DNA from 2 places in the Kribbella sp. NPDC004536 genome. Region 2 is predicted to be linked to the other one. Evidence: riboswitches for the same ligand, from Rfam matches in the RefSeq annotation. Region 2 holds a riboswitch; the other holds the start of a gene.
What was found. A riboswitch is a leader RNA that binds a small molecule or an ion and turns the genes downstream of it on or off. The one in region 2 is predicted to bind S-adenosylmethionine.
Positions count from the first base shown of each region.

Region 1 (7,764 bases), on a different contig from region 2:
TCCATCGCGATCAGCAGCCCGGTTCTGATCCTGGTCGCGGCGCTCAGCTGCTCGATCGTCATGTCGGCCCGCTCGCGGGCCGCCGTGAGATCGCTGCCGATGCTCACGTCCCACCGTCCTCTCTGTTTCGTCCGAGCTGCAAGATCAGGCCGTTCACAAGGTCGTCGGTCAGCGGACCGTCGACACCATGTCAATCAGGTCAACGGCCGCGGTACGGCGGGGTCACGCGCGCGTCAGAGTTGTTCCCTGACCGGGCACCGGGCGTCTGCGAGCATGTGCAGCGCCTGCACCACTTCCCCGTTCGACGGCCGCGCCGTCAACCCGAACGGTATCGCGAGTGAGGAGCCTGTCAGTCGGCGGTTCGCATCGGTCGTCTTACGGGTCGAGCTCGGCAGCGCGGCGAGGATCGGCCCAGGATCCTGCAGATGTACGGCGATCCGCCCGTCGTCGAGCGGATGCCGGCGCTGCAGCACCGTCACCTCTTCGATGTCCTCCCACCGGGTACCCACCCACTCGTCCCCGATGCGCAGCCGGATGCCGACCGAGTCGGCGACCAGCATGTCCCCCACCGTCAGCGCGCGGGCGCAGACGACGGCGAGGACGGCGAACGCGGCCGCGACGATCCAGCGCAGGATCCCGGTCGGGCTGGTCGACCCGGACGCGGCGAAGCCGATCGCGACCAGCGCCGCGCCGACGGCGAGGCCGCCGTGCACCTTCTGGGAGGCGCGCACGGTGAACGGCGTGGGCCCGGGGTCCACGTCGAATCGGTCCTGCCTGGGCAGTGCGCTCGCGGCGGTCACGGTCTCACTCTCCTCGCAGGGTGCTGATGAAGTCCTCTAGGTCGTCGGGTTTGACCAGGACGTCCCTGGCCTTGGAGCCTTCGCTGGGACCGACGACGCCGCGGCTCTCCAGGATGTCCATCAGCCGGCCGGCCTTGGCGAAACCGACGCGGAGCTTACGCTGCAGCATCGACGTGGAGCCGAACTGGGTGGAAACGATGAGTTCCGCCGCCTGTACGACCAGGTCGAGGTCGTCGCCGATCTCGTCGTCGAGGTCCTTGCTCGGCCCGGGTGCCGCGGTGACGTCCTCGCGGTACGTCGGCTGCAGCTGCTCCTTGCAGTGCTCGACGACGCCGCGGATCTCGTTCTCGGTGACCCAGGCGCCCTGGATCCGCATCGGCTTGCTCGCGCCCATCGGCAGGAACAGCCCGTCACCCTGACCGACCAGCTTCTCCGCACCCGGCTGGTCGAGGATGACCCGGCTGTCGGCGAGCGACGAGGTCGCGAACGCGAGCCGGGACGGGACGTTCGCCTTGATCAGACCGGTGACGACGTCCACCGACGGCCGCTGGGTCGCCAGCACCAGGTGGATGCCGGCGGCGCGGGCCAGCTGGGTGATCCGGACGATCGAGTCCTCGACGTCGCGCGGCGCGACCATCATCAGGTCGGCGAGCTCGTCGACGATCACCAGCAGGTACGGGTACGGCGTGAGCACCCGCTCGGACCCGGGCGGGGGCTTCACCTTGCCGCCGCGGACCGCCTTGTTGAAGTCGTCGACGTGCCGGAACCCGAACGCGGCGAGGTCGTCGTAGCGCATGTCCATCTCGCGCACGACCCACTGCAGCGCCTCGGCAGCCTTCTTGGCGTTGGTGATGATCGGCGTGATCAGGTGCGGGATGCCCTCGTAGTTGTTCAGCTCGACCCGCTTTGGGTCGACCAGGATCATCCGCACCTCGTCGGGCGTGGCGCGCATCAGGATCGAGGTGATCAGCGAGTTGACGAACGACGACTTGCCCGAACCGGTCGCACCGGCGACCAGCAGGTGCGGCATCTTCGCCATGTTCGCGACCACGAAGCCGCCTTCGACGTCCTTGCCCAGGCCCGCCACCATCGGGTGGTGGTCGTTGCGGGCGGTCGCCGAACGGATCACGTCGCCGAGGCTGACGATCTCCTTGTCGGTGTTCGGGATCTCGATACCGATCGCGGACTTGCCCGGGATCGGCGACAGGATCCGTACGTCGGCCGACGCCACCGCGTACGCGATGTTCTTCGACAGCGCGGTGACCTTCTCGACCTTGACCGCGGAGCCGAGCTCGACCTCGTACCGGGTCACTGTCGGGCCCCGGGTGTAGCCGGTGACCTGCGCGTCGATGCCGAACTGCTCGAACACCTCGGTCAGCCGGTCGACGACCTGGTCGGACGCCTTGGTGCGGGCCTTGTGCACCGAGCCGGGCTTCAGCATCTGCCCGTCGGGCAGCGTGTAGGTGATGTCGCCGGACAGACTCAGCTGTTCGACGCGCTGCGGCAGCGGGGTGTGCGGCGGCGGCTCGGGCGGCGGCGCGGACGGCTTGTCCGGCGCAGCGGCCGGCGCTTCGAAGGACCGCGCGGCGGCAGCCTCGTCGACGTCGTACGGCTCGTCCTCGTCCACGAGCGGCTTGGACTTGGTCTTGCGGCCGCGCTTGGGCGCTTCCTCGAGCACCGGCGAGTCGTACGGCCTGATGGCCGGGTCGTTGTCGTCCTCGAGTTCGGCTTTAGCCCGGCGCTGCTTGCGGGTGAGCCGAACCGTGTCGTCGGTCGGCGCGCCCTGTACCGACGGGGCGTCCGCGGGGAGCTCGGTCCGGCCCATCAGTACGTCGAAGGCCGCGCGGAACCGGAGCGGGATCGCGTACACCGGCGTGCCCGTGATCACGAGCGCGCCGAAGATCGACAGCAGCACCAGCAGCGGAGCGGCGACGTACTGCGTGAGCAGGTCGGACAGGAACGACGAGATGAAGTACCCGATGGCGCCGCCGGCGTCGCGGAGCGGGCCGTCGGCCGGGTTGTTCGGCCGGGGCAGGCCGTTGGCGATGTGGATCAGGCCGAGAACGCCGAGGCAGACGGCGGTCCACCCGATCACCTGCCGGCCGGCGGGACCGTTGCGGTCCGGGTGCCGCAGGGTACGGACGGCGATCACGACCAGCATCAGAGGCAGGGCCCAGCCGAGCATGCCGATGCTGCCGCCCACCACGGTCCGTACGCCGTTGCCGACCGAGCCGGGCAGATCCCACCAGATCGCGGCGGCCACCACGACAGCCAGGCCGATCAGGAATAGACCCGCGCCGTCACGGCGGTGCTCCGGCTCCAGGTCGCGGGCACTGTGGCCGATCCCCCGCACCAGGCTGCCGAGCAGATGGGCGATGCCGATCCAGACTTTCACCACCCCACGGCCGAGCGCGAGCATGGCGGCCGCGAACGGTCCTGGTCCGCTGTTCTTGGGCGTGCTGGTCCGCGCGGCGGATGATCCACCGCGCTTGGAGCTCTGCCCACGCTTCTGGGCACCGGACGGACGGGAGCGTCCACCAGCAGCCGAACGGGCCGTGCTGGGCCGCTTGGCTGCCGACTTCTGCGCCCGCGCCGGGGAAGACGTGCGGGTCGCCATATTGATCAGGCTACCCCGATTACCCCACGAGTCCCACGTGTCACACGCCGATCACACCGGCTCATCCGTAGCATCACGACTGCGCCGCAGCCGTCCCAGGTGCCACAGCACGACGTACCAGCCGAGCGCGGCCAGGCCGCCTGACACGAGCCCGGAGAGGATCAGCCGTACGGCGGTCTCGCCCGCAAGGCCACCGTCCGCCCGGCCTACTTCCACGACTGCACCGACGAGGGCGAAGAGGACCAGCGCGCCCAGTACGACGTACCGAACCCAGGCCGGCACCTTGTCACCAGGAGTGACCGCGGGAGGCGTACGGCGATACCAGTGGTACAGCCAGACCGCGAGAACCAGGCAGCCGCCGACAGTGCTGACGTACTGCAGGGGGCGGTTCACGTCGGCGAGCCCCGGAATCTCACGGACGAAGTAGCCGTCGCCGTGGGTGAACGAGTCCCACACGACGTGCGTCAGCGAGCCGATGACAGCGGACACGACCAACCAGACGACGTTGGGGAAACCCTTGCGAGCAGGTAGGCGCGCCGCGAGCGGAGGCGGCGCAAGCGCGATCAGCGGCCGCTTCAGCACGATGTTGAACACGGCAACGAGTAGCAGCGCCAGCAGCGGATCCAGCCAGAACGCGGACATGAACGAGTGGGTGAGTGTCAGCGTGAAGTTTCCGTTGATGTACCGCGTCGCGAGCCGGTAGAGCACGTCGACGTACAGCAGGTCGGGCGCCACCGCACCGGCCACCAGCGCCGACGCGACGAACGGCCGCCGGACCAGTGGGAGGACGGCCGCGGGATGGGCGAGCGTGAACGGCACCGGTCAGGCCCCCGTCACGCCGTCCAGCTGCTCCCGGAGCAGGTCCGCGTGGCCGCAGTGCCGTCCGTACTCGCCGATGAGGTGGATGTAGATCATCCGGAGCGTGGACTCGGTACCGCTGAAGGTGAACCGGTCGTCGAGCGAGTGCCCCGCGGCCGCGTCGTCGGAGAGCTTCCACTCGGCGATCAGACCGTCGTACGCCGCCTGCGCGCCGGCCGGGTCGATCAACTCGAAGTCGGCGTCCTTCCCCAGTTCGGGCGCGAACAGCGGCTCGGCCGGGTCGTCGGCGAAGTGGATGCGGAACCAGATCCGCTCGACCTTGGTCAGGTGCCGGATCAGGCCGAGCAGCGAGAGGTTCGACGGCGGCGAGGGCCGCGCGGCCAGCTGTTCCGCGGTCAGTCCGGCGCACTTGTACAGCAGCGTGGTCCGGTAGAAGTCGAGATATCCCTGCAGCAGTTCACGTTCGGGGGCGGTCAGCGAGCCGTCGGGCCGCTCGACATCAGGGGCGGTCCAGACCGCGGCGTTGGTCGTCACGAGGGCTATCCAACACCAGCGCGGTCTCGTCTCACTCCTCGTTCGAGGATCTCGGATCGTGAGATTCGCACTGGCGTGGGCCGTGGCCTGTTCGTTACCGTTCTCGGCAGGTCATGAGTGTCAGCGACAAGCCCCGGCTCGCTGGCCGGCAACCCTCCTCCGCGGTGGGGTGCCCCGGGTGAAGACCAGGCCGTGCGGATACCCCGCTCGGCAAGCGCGGACTTCCTGGGAGCAGCAGCATGTCGATCCTGTCCATTCTCGAACCGGCCGGCGCGACGACGGCGCGGCCGACCGTCGCCCGACACGTCACCGGCAACATCCCGGCCACAGTCGGCTCGGACCTGCTGGTCCCGCTCGCCGACGGCCGGGTCACCGACTACGCGAACTTCGACCACGGTGCGAGCGCGCCGTGTCTGGAGTCCGTCCGGGCCAGCGTCGAGGCCGCGCTCCCGTCGTACGCCTCGGTGCACCGCGGCAACGGCTACGCGTCCCGCATCACCACCCAGTGGTACGAGCGGGCCCGCGCCGAGGTCCACGCGTTCGTCGGCGCCCGCCCCACGGACCAGGTGATCTTCACCCGGCAGACGACCGACGCGCTGAACCTGCTGGCGCACGCGGTACCGGCGGACGCGACCGTGATCGTGTTCGAGTCCGAGCACCACGCCGCGCTGCTCCCCTGGGCCGCCGAGCGGACCGTCCGGCTGCCGGCGCCGGCCAGCCCGGCCGAGGCCGTCACGAACGTCGCCGACGCGCTCCGGCAGGCGCCCGAAGGTCCGCGGCTGGTCGTCGTCACCGGCGCCTCGAACGTGACCGGTGAGATCTTCCCGGTCGCAGAGATCGCCAAGGTGGCCAAGGCGCACGGCGCACGGGTCTGCCTGGACGCCGCGCAGCTCGCGCCGCACCGCCCGGTCGACATCACCCTCCTGGATGTCGACTGGGTGGCGGTGTCCGGTCACAAGCTCTACGCGCCGTACGGCGCCGGCGCGCTGATCGGCCGCTCGGACTGGCTCGACGCCGCTGACCCGTACCTGTACGGCGGCGGTGCGACCCACGCGGTCACCAGCGACACCGTGGTGTGGACGACCGGTCCGGCGCGGCACGAAGGCGGCTCCCCCAACGTCATCGGCGCGATCGCGCTGGCCAGCGCCTGCGCCGCGATCAGCAAGCACCGCGACGCGATCGAGCAGCACGAGCGCAGCCTGCTGGCCCGCCTGCGGACCGGACTCGCCCAGATCGACGGCGTCACGACGTACTCGATCTTCGGCGCGGACGCGGATCGCGTCGGCACGGTCTGCTTCACGGTGCAGGGACTGACCTCGACGCTGGTGTCCGCGGCGCTGAGCGCCGAGTACGGCATCGGCGTCCGCGACGGCAAGTTCTGCGCCCACCTCTTGGTCGGCCACCTGCTCAGCACCGGGAACGAGCACGGTACGGCCGTTCGCGCCAGCCTCGGTCTCGGGACGACGCGCGAGCACGTGGACCGGCTCGTCGCCGCGGTACGCACGCTGGCCACCACCGGCCCGCGGACGGAGTACGCGGAGACCGCGCACGGCTGTCAGCCGTCCGACGATCCCCGCGACCTCGACGCTCCGCGCATCTGGTAGCTCAGCCCTCCTACTGCTCAGGAGGTACGAGACCTACGTGGTGAGCAGCGAACGCCAGTAGGTCGGCCCATTCCGACGCGACCATCGCGGCAGGTTTGCCGAAGCCATGGCCGGTGTTGACCTCTACCCGGGTCAAGACGGGCTGCGGACCGGACTGGGCGTTCTGCAGCGCGGCGATGAACTTGTGGCTGTGCAACGGGACGACGCGGTCGTCGTGATCACCGGTGACCACAAGAGTTGCCGGGTACGCCGTACCGTCACTGACGCGGTGCAGTGGCGAGTAGGCGAAGAGATCCTCGAACTGATCGGGGTCATCGGGCAGACCGTAGTCGGACGCCCACGCTGCTCCGACTGTGAACAGGTGGAACCGCAGCATGTCCAGTACGCCCACGCCGGGCAGTGCGACCGCGAAGAGATCCGGGCGTTGCGTCATGACCGCACCGACGAGCAGCCCGCCGTTGCTACGTCCGTGAATCGCCAGCTGCGACGGTGTGGTCACACCGGTGTCCCTCAGGTGCTCTGCGACCGCGATGAAGTCGTCGAAGACGTTCTGCTTGTTCTTGAGTCGCCCTGCGTCGTGCCAGTCGCTGCCGTACTCGCCGCCACCGCGGAGGTTCGTGATGACCAGCACTCCCCCGGCAGCCAGCCACGCCGGCCAGCCAGGGCGGTAGTCGGCCTGGACCGGGATGCGGAAACCGCCGTACCCCCACATGAGCGTCGGCCTCGGCGCCGAGAAGTCGAGATCGGCCCGCGTGATCAGGAAGTACGGCACGGGGCCGTGCACTCGGGTCACGGTCACCTCCGGCGGCGTGAAGCCACCGGTACCGCGAACCAGTTCCGGTAGCGCGCGTACGCCGCCCGAGTCGGTGGCGACGACGTACGAGAGCGTGGGGTTCGTGGTTGTCGACAAGCCGATGAAGAGCTCGGCGTACTTCGGCCCTGCGTTGAATCCGACCACACCGCCACCGGGCACATCGACGACGCGCGCACCGGACCCGTCCAACGCGTACAGCGTCAGCACGGACTGGGCGTCGACGAGCGTCAACGTGGCCAGGCCGTCCGCGGTAGCGCGTACGGCCTGCAGCGTGGACTCCGCCTCCGGGATGAGGTCCGTGAACTCACCTGCCAGGTCCGACAGCACCACGCGACCGCGGGGCGCGCCACGGTCGGTCCGTAGTACCAGGCGGTCGCCGGACATCCGTACGAACGCGATCTCGTCCACGAACTCGTCGACGACCTTCACCGGCTCGCCGAACCCGTCACTGCTGATCGGGTAGACCCAGAGCCGCGTACTGGGGTCAGTGCCCTCGGTGATGTGCACGACGAGGTACCGGTCGTCGTCGGAGACCTCAGGGGTGATGAAGAACTGGTCTTTGCCCGGGAAGCTCAG
Region 1 is NZ_JBIALY010000002.1:2,111,847-2,119,610, forward strand. It holds gene ACFYRU_RS24900 (RodZ domain-containing protein) at 1-107, opposite strand, end outside; gene ACFYRU_RS24905 (hypothetical protein) at 234-800, opposite strand; gene ACFYRU_RS24910 (DNA translocase FtsK 4TM domain-containing protein) at 805-3,219, opposite strand; gene ACFYRU_RS24915 (DUF4184 family protein) at 3,469-4,236, opposite strand; gene ACFYRU_RS24920 (DinB family protein) at 4,240-4,770, opposite strand; SAM riboswitch class IV at 4,880-4,993, shown strand; gene ACFYRU_RS24925 (aminotransferase class V-fold PLP-dependent enzyme) at 5,010-6,374, shown strand; gene ACFYRU_RS24930 (prolyl oligopeptidase family protein) at 6,385-7,764, opposite strand, start outside.
Region 1: another riboswitch for S-adenosylmethionine. It lies ahead of ACFYRU_RS24925 (aminotransferase class V-fold PLP-dependent enzyme); the one in region 2 lies ahead of thrC (threonine synthase).

Region 2 (7,764 bases):
TCCAGATGTCCGCGACCCGGTACTACCAGGTCCTGAACGCGCTCATCGACCGGCCCGAGGCCCTCGCGCACGACCCGTTGCTGGTCAAGCGCCTGCGCCGCCTCCGCGCCGCCCGCCAGCGCGCCCGCTCCGCACGCCGCCTGGGCATCGAGGTCTGACACATGTCCCGCCGCCTCAGGGCGTGCTTCGCTGCCCCACGTCCGCGGGGTGAACGAGGACAGGTCCTGTCGTCCCTGGTCGCCGTCGGCGCGGTCGTGGCGATCGTGGCCGGGCTGCTCGTCCTGTTCGGCACTCGTGGCCACGACAGCAAGGCCGACGAGAAGCCGGCCGCGTCCGGTACGCCTTCGCATGGACCGTCGACCGCGGTGGCCAGCATCCCGCGGCCGTCCGCGAAGCCTTCTGAGAAGCCTTCGGAGAAACCGCCGGTGACCTCGGCCACCGTGCCGCCTACTACGGCACCGTCGACGACTCAGCCGACGCAGCCCACCCAGCCGCCGGCGACCACGACTCAGCCGACGCACGCGGTGACGATTCCCGCCGAGGAGCGGCCGGCCATCGAGGTGTACAACAACACCCCGCGCAAGGGCCTGGCCGACTCGGTCGCGATCCGCGCCCGGCAGGCCGGCTGGACCGTGTCCGGCTCGCCCGACAACTGGCACGGCAAGGTCGCCGAGAGCACCGTGTACTACCCGCCCGGGATGCTCGACGCCGCCAACCAGCTCGCCCACGACCTCGGCGTCGGCCGGACCAAGGGCGCGCTGGACAACATGAAGAAGGACCGCCTGACGGTGATTCTGACCTCGGACTACGCAGGATGAACGCTCCGGTCATCAAGACCGAGGCCGGCCACGAGGGCTGGGACGCGATCGTCTCGGACCCCGCGTCCGCGGTGATCTCGTCGGACTTCGACGGCGTACTGTCCCCGCTGGTCGAGGACCCGGCCCGGTCCCGCCCGATCGAGGGCGCGCTGGACGCGCTCGCCCGGCTGGCGAAGTCGGTGAACCAGGTCGCGATCGTCACCGGCCGGCCCGCACTGGTCGCCACCGAACTCACCGGCGTCAGCGGCCACCCTGGCCTCGGGCGGCTCGTCGTACTCGGGCACTACGGGCTGGAGCGGTGGGACGCGGCGACCGGCAAGGTGACCAGCGAACCGGTTCCGCCCGGCGTCGCGACCGCCCGGGACCGGTTGCCCGGTCTGCTCCGCGAGGCCGGCGTACCGGACGCGTTCGTCGAGGACAAGGACAGCTCGCTGGCGGTACACACCCGCCGGCTGGACGACCCGGCCGGCGCGTTCGAGCGGCTCCGCGGCCCGTTGACCGCGCTCGCCGCGGAGACCGAGCTGCGGCTGGAACCCGGCAATCTCGTCCTTGAACTCCGTCCGCCCGGTATCGACAAGGGCGTCGCGATCCGCGGCCTGCTCGCGTCGACCGGCGCGCGGTCGATCCTGTACGCCGGCGACGACCTGGGAGACCTGGCCGCGTTCCGCGCCATCGAGGCGGAACGGGCCGCCGGGCTGAGCGCCGTACTGCTCGCGACCCGGTCCTCGAACGCGACCGAGCTGATCGACGCCGCGGACATCGTGGTCGACGACCCGAGCGGCGTGGTGACCGTCCTCACGGCCCTTTCGGACGCGATCGCAGCACGCTGAACGCCTGCGTCACGGTCTTGCCGATCGGCTGGATCGGACGCTCGACGTACCCACCGTCCTTCAGACTCGCCAGCCGCTCGAACGGGTTCCGCGACGCCGGGTCCCCGGTCAGCAGGAACGAGATCACCACGCCGACGACGTACAACGGCAGCATCGGCAACCCGACCAGGCAGAAGTACTGCCACGAATGCCGCTCCTCGTGCCGCACCAGCGCCGCGTCGTCGAAGTACTCCCGGCCGTTCTTGCTCAGAATCACGTTCCCGACCGTGAACGCCCCCGCCACCGGAAACCCCAGCTTGTACCCGTTCGCAAACCACAACCCCCGAGGCCCCCGACTGAACTCCGCCCGCCCAACCACCCCGACCAAGACCCCCGCAACCGTGGACAAATTAAGAAAGTTCCCCACAACCTTCACCCACTGCCAGCCGGTCATGGGCATCAGTATGAGGTTCTGTCGGTGGGGTGGGTAAGACTTGGTGGGTGAGTTCGGTGGTGCGGGTTTGGCGGGCTGGGCGGGTGGTGGATCCGCATTCGGTGATCGGTGGGTTGCGGAAGGGGCCCGGGGATCCGGCGTATGTGTTCGATGCGGGGCGGCGGACCGTGTGGCGGGCGACGCGGACTCCGGACGGGCCGGTGTTGCTGCGGTTGACGCCGTACGCCGGGGCCGTCGAGGCGGAGGCGTGGGGGCCGGGGGCCGAGTGGGCGCTGGACGGCGTACCGGAGCTGCTCGGGGAGCGGGACAGCTGGGACGGGTTCGAGCCGCTGCCGGAGCACCGGGTGCTGGTGGACGCGGCGCGGCGGTTCCCGCACCTCCGGGTGCCGCGGTCGCGGGCTGTGTTCGAGGCGATGGCGGCGGCGGGGATCGAGCAGGTGGTGACCGGCAAGGAGGCGTTCCGCGCGTGGCGGCTGCTGCTGCGTGAGTACGGCGAACCCGCGCCGGGGCCCGGGCAGCAGGGGGGTCGGGCGATGATGGTGCCGCCGTCGCCGGAGGAGTGGCGGCTGATCCCGTCGTGGCAGTTCCTGCTGGCCGGTGTCGAGAACCGGCGCTCGCGGGTCGTGCTGACGGCGGCCGCCCGGGCGTCGGCGTTGGAGCGGACGCTCGAGCTGACCGACGGCGCGGAGGTCGAGCGACGGCTGCGGTCACTGCCCGGTGTCGGCGTGTGGACGGCGGCCGAGGTACGCCAGCGGGCGCACGGTGACGCGGACGCGTTCTCGTTCGCGGACTACCACGTGTCCCGGAACGTCTCGTACGCGCTGATCGGCGAAGAACTCGACGACGACGGCTGCGCCGAACTGATCGAGCCGTACCGCGGCCACCGCTTCCGCGTCCAGCGCCTGATCGAACTCGCCGGCATCGGCCACCCCCGCTTCGGCCCCCGCAAATCCCTCCCCACCCACACCCCCGGCGCCACCCACCGCCTGTAGCCACACCACCCGCACGTCCGCGGGTGTGCGGACGTCCAGGCCATCACAATCGCCGCGGACGGCGCAGCGCCCGCTCGGCGACCCCTCGCGGATCGGATTGTGATGGCCTGGGGGTTCGGGCCGACCCCGTGAGACCTCGCGTCTCGGATGGTGGGATCACAAGACACAATATGGACCCGATTGGGTAATCTCGGGGCAGCTCATCCAGAGGGACTGAGGGAAACGGCCCGTTGACGTCCCGGCAACCCTCCCCGTGGAGCCCCCGTCCGGGGCAATCTCCGCGAGGGAACGGTGCCAAATCCGTCCCGCGCCGAGATCCGGCCCCCGGGGAAGATGAGAGGGGAACCTCACTCATGAGCCAGACCGCCACCCACACGATCCGTGAAGGTGCCTTCGGCAACGGTACGCACCTGAGCTGTCGCGCCTGTGGGGCGAAGTCGCCGCTCGGCCCGTTCTACGCCTGTATGGAGTGCTTCGGTCCGCTGGAGGTCGGGTACGAGTACCCGACGATCACCCGCGAGCAGATCGAGGCCGGCCCGAAGAACATCTGGCGGTACCAGCCGCTGCTCCCCGTCCCCGTCGACGTGGCGAGCTTCCCGAACACCGAGCCCGGCTACACCCGGCTCGTCGACGCGCAGAACCTGGCCCGCGAGCTCGGCCTGCGCAAACTCTGGGTGAAGGACGACTCCGGCAACCCGACGCACTCGTTCAAGGACCGGGTGGTGGCGTCCGCGCTGAGCGCGACCCGCGAACTCGGCATGAAGGTCTTCGCCTGCCCCTCCACCGGCAACCTGGCCAACGCGGTCGCCGCGGCCGCCGCCCGGGCCGGTATCCGCTCGGTCGTGTTCATTCCCCACGACCTCGAGCGCCCGAAGGTGATCACCACCGCCGTGTACGGCGGGACCCTGGTCGCCGTCGAGGGCAACTACGACGACGTCAACAAGCTGGCCTCCGAGATCGCCGGTGAGGAGGAGGGCTGGGCGTTCGTCAACGTCAACGTCCGGCCGTACTACTCCGAGGGCTCGAAGACGCTCGCGTTCGAGATCGCCGAGCAGCTCGGCTGGCGGCTGCCGGAGCAGATCGTCGTACCGGTCGCGTCCGGGTCGCAGCTGACCAAGATCGACAAGGGCTTCACCGAGCTGGGCAAGCTCGGGCTGGTCGACGCGACCGACTACAAGGTGTACGGCGCGCAGGCGACCGGCTGCTCGCCGGTGGCGCAGGCGTTCCGCGACGGGCACGACGTGGTGAAGCCGGTGAAGCCGGACACCATCGCGAAGTCGCTCGCGATCGGCAACCCGGCCGACGGGCCGTACGTGCTGGACGTGGCCCGCCGTACCAACGGCGCCATCGAGGACGTGTCCGACGAAGAGGTCGTCGAGGGCATCCAGCTGCTGGCGCGCACCGAGGGCATCTTCGCCGAGACCGCCGGTGGCGTGACGGTGGCGACGCTGAAGAAGCTGATCGCGACCGGGCAGCTCGACCCCGAGGCCGAGACCGTGATCATCAACTCCGGCGACGGGCTGAAGACACTCGACGCCGTGGCCGACCGGGTCGGCCCCAAGGTGACCATCCCCGCGTCGTACGACGCCTTCGTGAAGGCAGGCCTGCAGTGAGTGTGAGCGTCCGCGTCCCGACCATCCTGCGGCCCTACACCCAGGGAGTCTCCGAGGTGTCCGCCGAGGGTACGACCCTGACCGAGGTCCTCGACTCGCTCGACGCGTCGTACCCAGGCATCAAGGGCCGCGTCCTCGACGACTCGGGCGAACTACGCCGCTTCGTGAACGTGTACGTCGACGACGACGACGTCCGCTTCGCCGACGGCCTCCAAACCACCATCAAGGACGGCGGCCAGGTCTCCATCATCCCGGCCGTCGCCGGCGGCTGATTAAGCTGCTGCGGTGCGTGCCGTAGTCGTTTCGCAGTACGGAGTTGTGCCCGAGGTCCGGGAGGTGCCGGAGCCTGTCGTGGCGGACGGCTCGGTGGTCTTGAAGGTCGAGGCCACCGGGCTGTGTCGTAGTGACTGGCATGGGTGGATGGGGCATGACTCGGACATCGCGTTGCCGCATGTGCCTGGGCATGAGCTTGCCGGGACGATTGCGGCGGTCGGTGCTGGGGTGTCCGGGTGGGAGGTCGGAGATCGGGTCACCACCCCGTTCGTCTGCGCGTGCGGGAAGTGTGAGCAGTGCCTGGAGGGGAACCAGCAGGTCTGCCCGAACCAGTTGCAGCCCGGGTTCAACTACTGGGGTTCGTTCGCGGAGTACGTCGCCGTGCCGTACGCCGAGGAGAACCTGGTACGGCTGCCCGACGAGATGGACTTCGCCACCGCCGCAGGCCTCGGCTGCCGCTTCGCCACCTCCTTCCGCGCCGTCCACCAGGTCGGCCAAGTACGTGCGGGTGAACGGGTCGCCGTCTTCGGCTGCGGTGGAGTCGGCCTGTCCGCGGTCATGATTGCCTCAGCACTGCGCGCCGAGGTCATCGCGATCGACACCAACCCGGACGCCCTCGCGCTGGCGCGAACCTACGGCGCCACCGACACGCTCCAGGCCCCGGTGCAGGACTTGAGCGGTGTGCACGTGACCATCGACGCGCTCGGCTCCGGTGAGATCGTGCAGCAGGCCCTACGGGCGCTCCGGCCGCGGGGACGGCATGTGCAGGTGGGGTTGCTGCCGGGCGGGGTGAATCTCGACGTGGGACGGTTGATCGGGCAGGAGCTGTCCTGGCTGGGCAGCCACGGCATGCCCGCGCACGCCTACCCCGAGATGCTCGAACTAGTTGCCACCGGCAACCTCAACCCCCACCAGCTGATCACCCGCAGCATCACCCTGGAAGAAACTCCAACAGCCCTCGCAGCACTCTCGAACGGCACCCCGGCCGGCGTCACGGTCATCGTGCCGTGACGTCCGATCGCTAGGCCCCCGTCAGCGCCGGTCTTTGCGGAGCATTTTCCTCGCCTGGTGCGGATTTGTTTCCGCAAACGCAGGGCGTCACCCGGCTGGTGCAGCTGAACGTGGCTTCGACGCCGTACCCTTTGGAATCGAGGAGGTGCAGCTCCGGGTACAGCCGCGGAAACGTGACAGTCAGAGGCGGATCAGGTAGACCGTGGGTGGGCGGCCGGTGCGGCCGTGTTGTTGGGTGCCGGTGGGGGCGGCGAGGCCGGCTCGTTCGAGGCGTTTCAGGACTCGGCGGGCGGTGCGGAGTTGGACGGCCAGGTGGTCGGCCACGTCTTGGGTGGTGAGGCCGTCGGGGAGGGTGGCGGTGAGTTCTCGCATGCGGGCCAGGGTTTGGGTGTTGAGGCCGACCCGGCGCGCCAGCAGCGGAAGGCTTTCGGGGCCGCGTACGCTCACCGGTTGGTCGCCGCTCGGCTCGATCACGATCTCCACGTCGTCCGACATCGACACCACCGCGGCGACGGTGCCGATCGACGCGGCGCGGCCGACGGCACGACGGGCGAGGGCTTCGGCTTCGGCCGCCGTACGTCCGACGCCGAACCCGACGTACGCCGTACGGTGCCGGGCCGCCAAATGATCCAGCAACGGCATCCGCGAGAACTGCTCCGTCGCCTGCTCCAGCAGACCGCGCGTGGTGACGACCAGATGCCGCCCGTCGGGCAGCGCGGCCAGGCTGCCGCCGAGCGTCATGAGGTCCGCGGCGAGCGCGTCGTCCGGCTCCGGCAGGTCGATGACGCCGAGCGCGACCTGCGCGTCGCCGACGTGCTGCCCGGTGGTCGTCAGTACGAGCGCCTGCAGCGTCGAGCGGATCGAGTACCGCGACGGGGCCAGCCGTACCGACGGCATCTCGTTCTCGATCAGGTGGAACGCGGACCCGAGGCAGCTGATCGCGACCTTCGTGTCGTGCTTGTCGTGCGCCGCGCGGTGGAACGCGACGATGTCGTCCGAGGTCAGCCCGGGCCGGTACGGCAGTACGTGGATCCGGTCCGTCGGCAGCTTCGCCTCGATCAGGGTCTCGAGTACCTCGGACCGCCGGAGTGTGTCGATCGAGAACTGGGTGACGTTGTGCCCGAGCCGGAGCAGCTCGACCAGCGCGCGCAGCAGCGTCGCCCCGTCGTACGAGACGTACATCGCCGGTCGGTCGATCGCGCCGGCCTCGGTGGCGATCGTGTACGGGACGACGCCGGTGAACAGGAACGCGTCGACGTCGCCGTGCGCCTGCCGGACCAGGTCGACGGCCTCGGTCTCGTGCCGGTACGCGAGCGGGACGAGCGTCGTACCGCTGGGCGCGCCGACCGCGGCCACCCGCTGGACCAGGTCCTCAGGTCCGACCACTCCGACCACAAGCGCCATCAGCGCACCTCCCGACGACTTATGGCCCGGCCCTCAAGTCCCCTCCAAACGCAGAATAGCGCAGGTCGGCGCGAGATATTGACGTTCGGGCCGCACTCTCCTAGTTTCGGTCAAGACCACATTTAGCGTGGTGGAGCGCAGGAGGGAGCGCGCCACCTCACTGTCCGTGGAGTTGCTCCAGACAGCGGATCACCAGCGCACGTTCGCCCGGCGGCAATGACGGCCCGTACGGATCGTGCGCGGCCGCGGCCGGTACGAGTCCTTCCCACTCGGCCGCCCAGAGCATCCGCTGGACGTACCCTTCGATCGGCGCGTAGAACGTCGCCGCCGCGAACCGGTCCAGGCGGTCCGACGCGGTCAGGAACTCCGAGTGCTCGCCGGCCGTCCAGG
Region 2 is NZ_JBIALY010000003.1:184,521-192,284, forward strand. It holds gene ACFYRU_RS26050 (DUF3263 domain-containing protein) at 1-158, shown strand, start outside; gene ACFYRU_RS26055 (LytR C-terminal domain-containing protein) at 162-818, shown strand; gene otsB (trehalose-phosphatase) at 815-1,648, shown strand; gene ACFYRU_RS26065 (hypothetical protein) at 1,614-1,904, opposite strand; gene ACFYRU_RS26070 (DNA-3-methyladenine glycosylase family protein) at 2,129-3,073, shown strand; SAM riboswitch class I at 3,271-3,413, shown strand; gene thrC (threonine synthase) at 3,427-4,686, shown strand; gene ACFYRU_RS26080 (ubiquitin-like small modifier protein 1) at 4,683-4,958, shown strand; gene ACFYRU_RS26085 (zinc-dependent alcohol dehydrogenase family protein) at 4,972-5,970, shown strand; gene ACFYRU_RS26090 (hypothetical protein) at 6,151-7,374, opposite strand; gene ACFYRU_RS26095 (dihydrodipicolinate synthase family protein) at 7,532-7,764, opposite strand, start outside.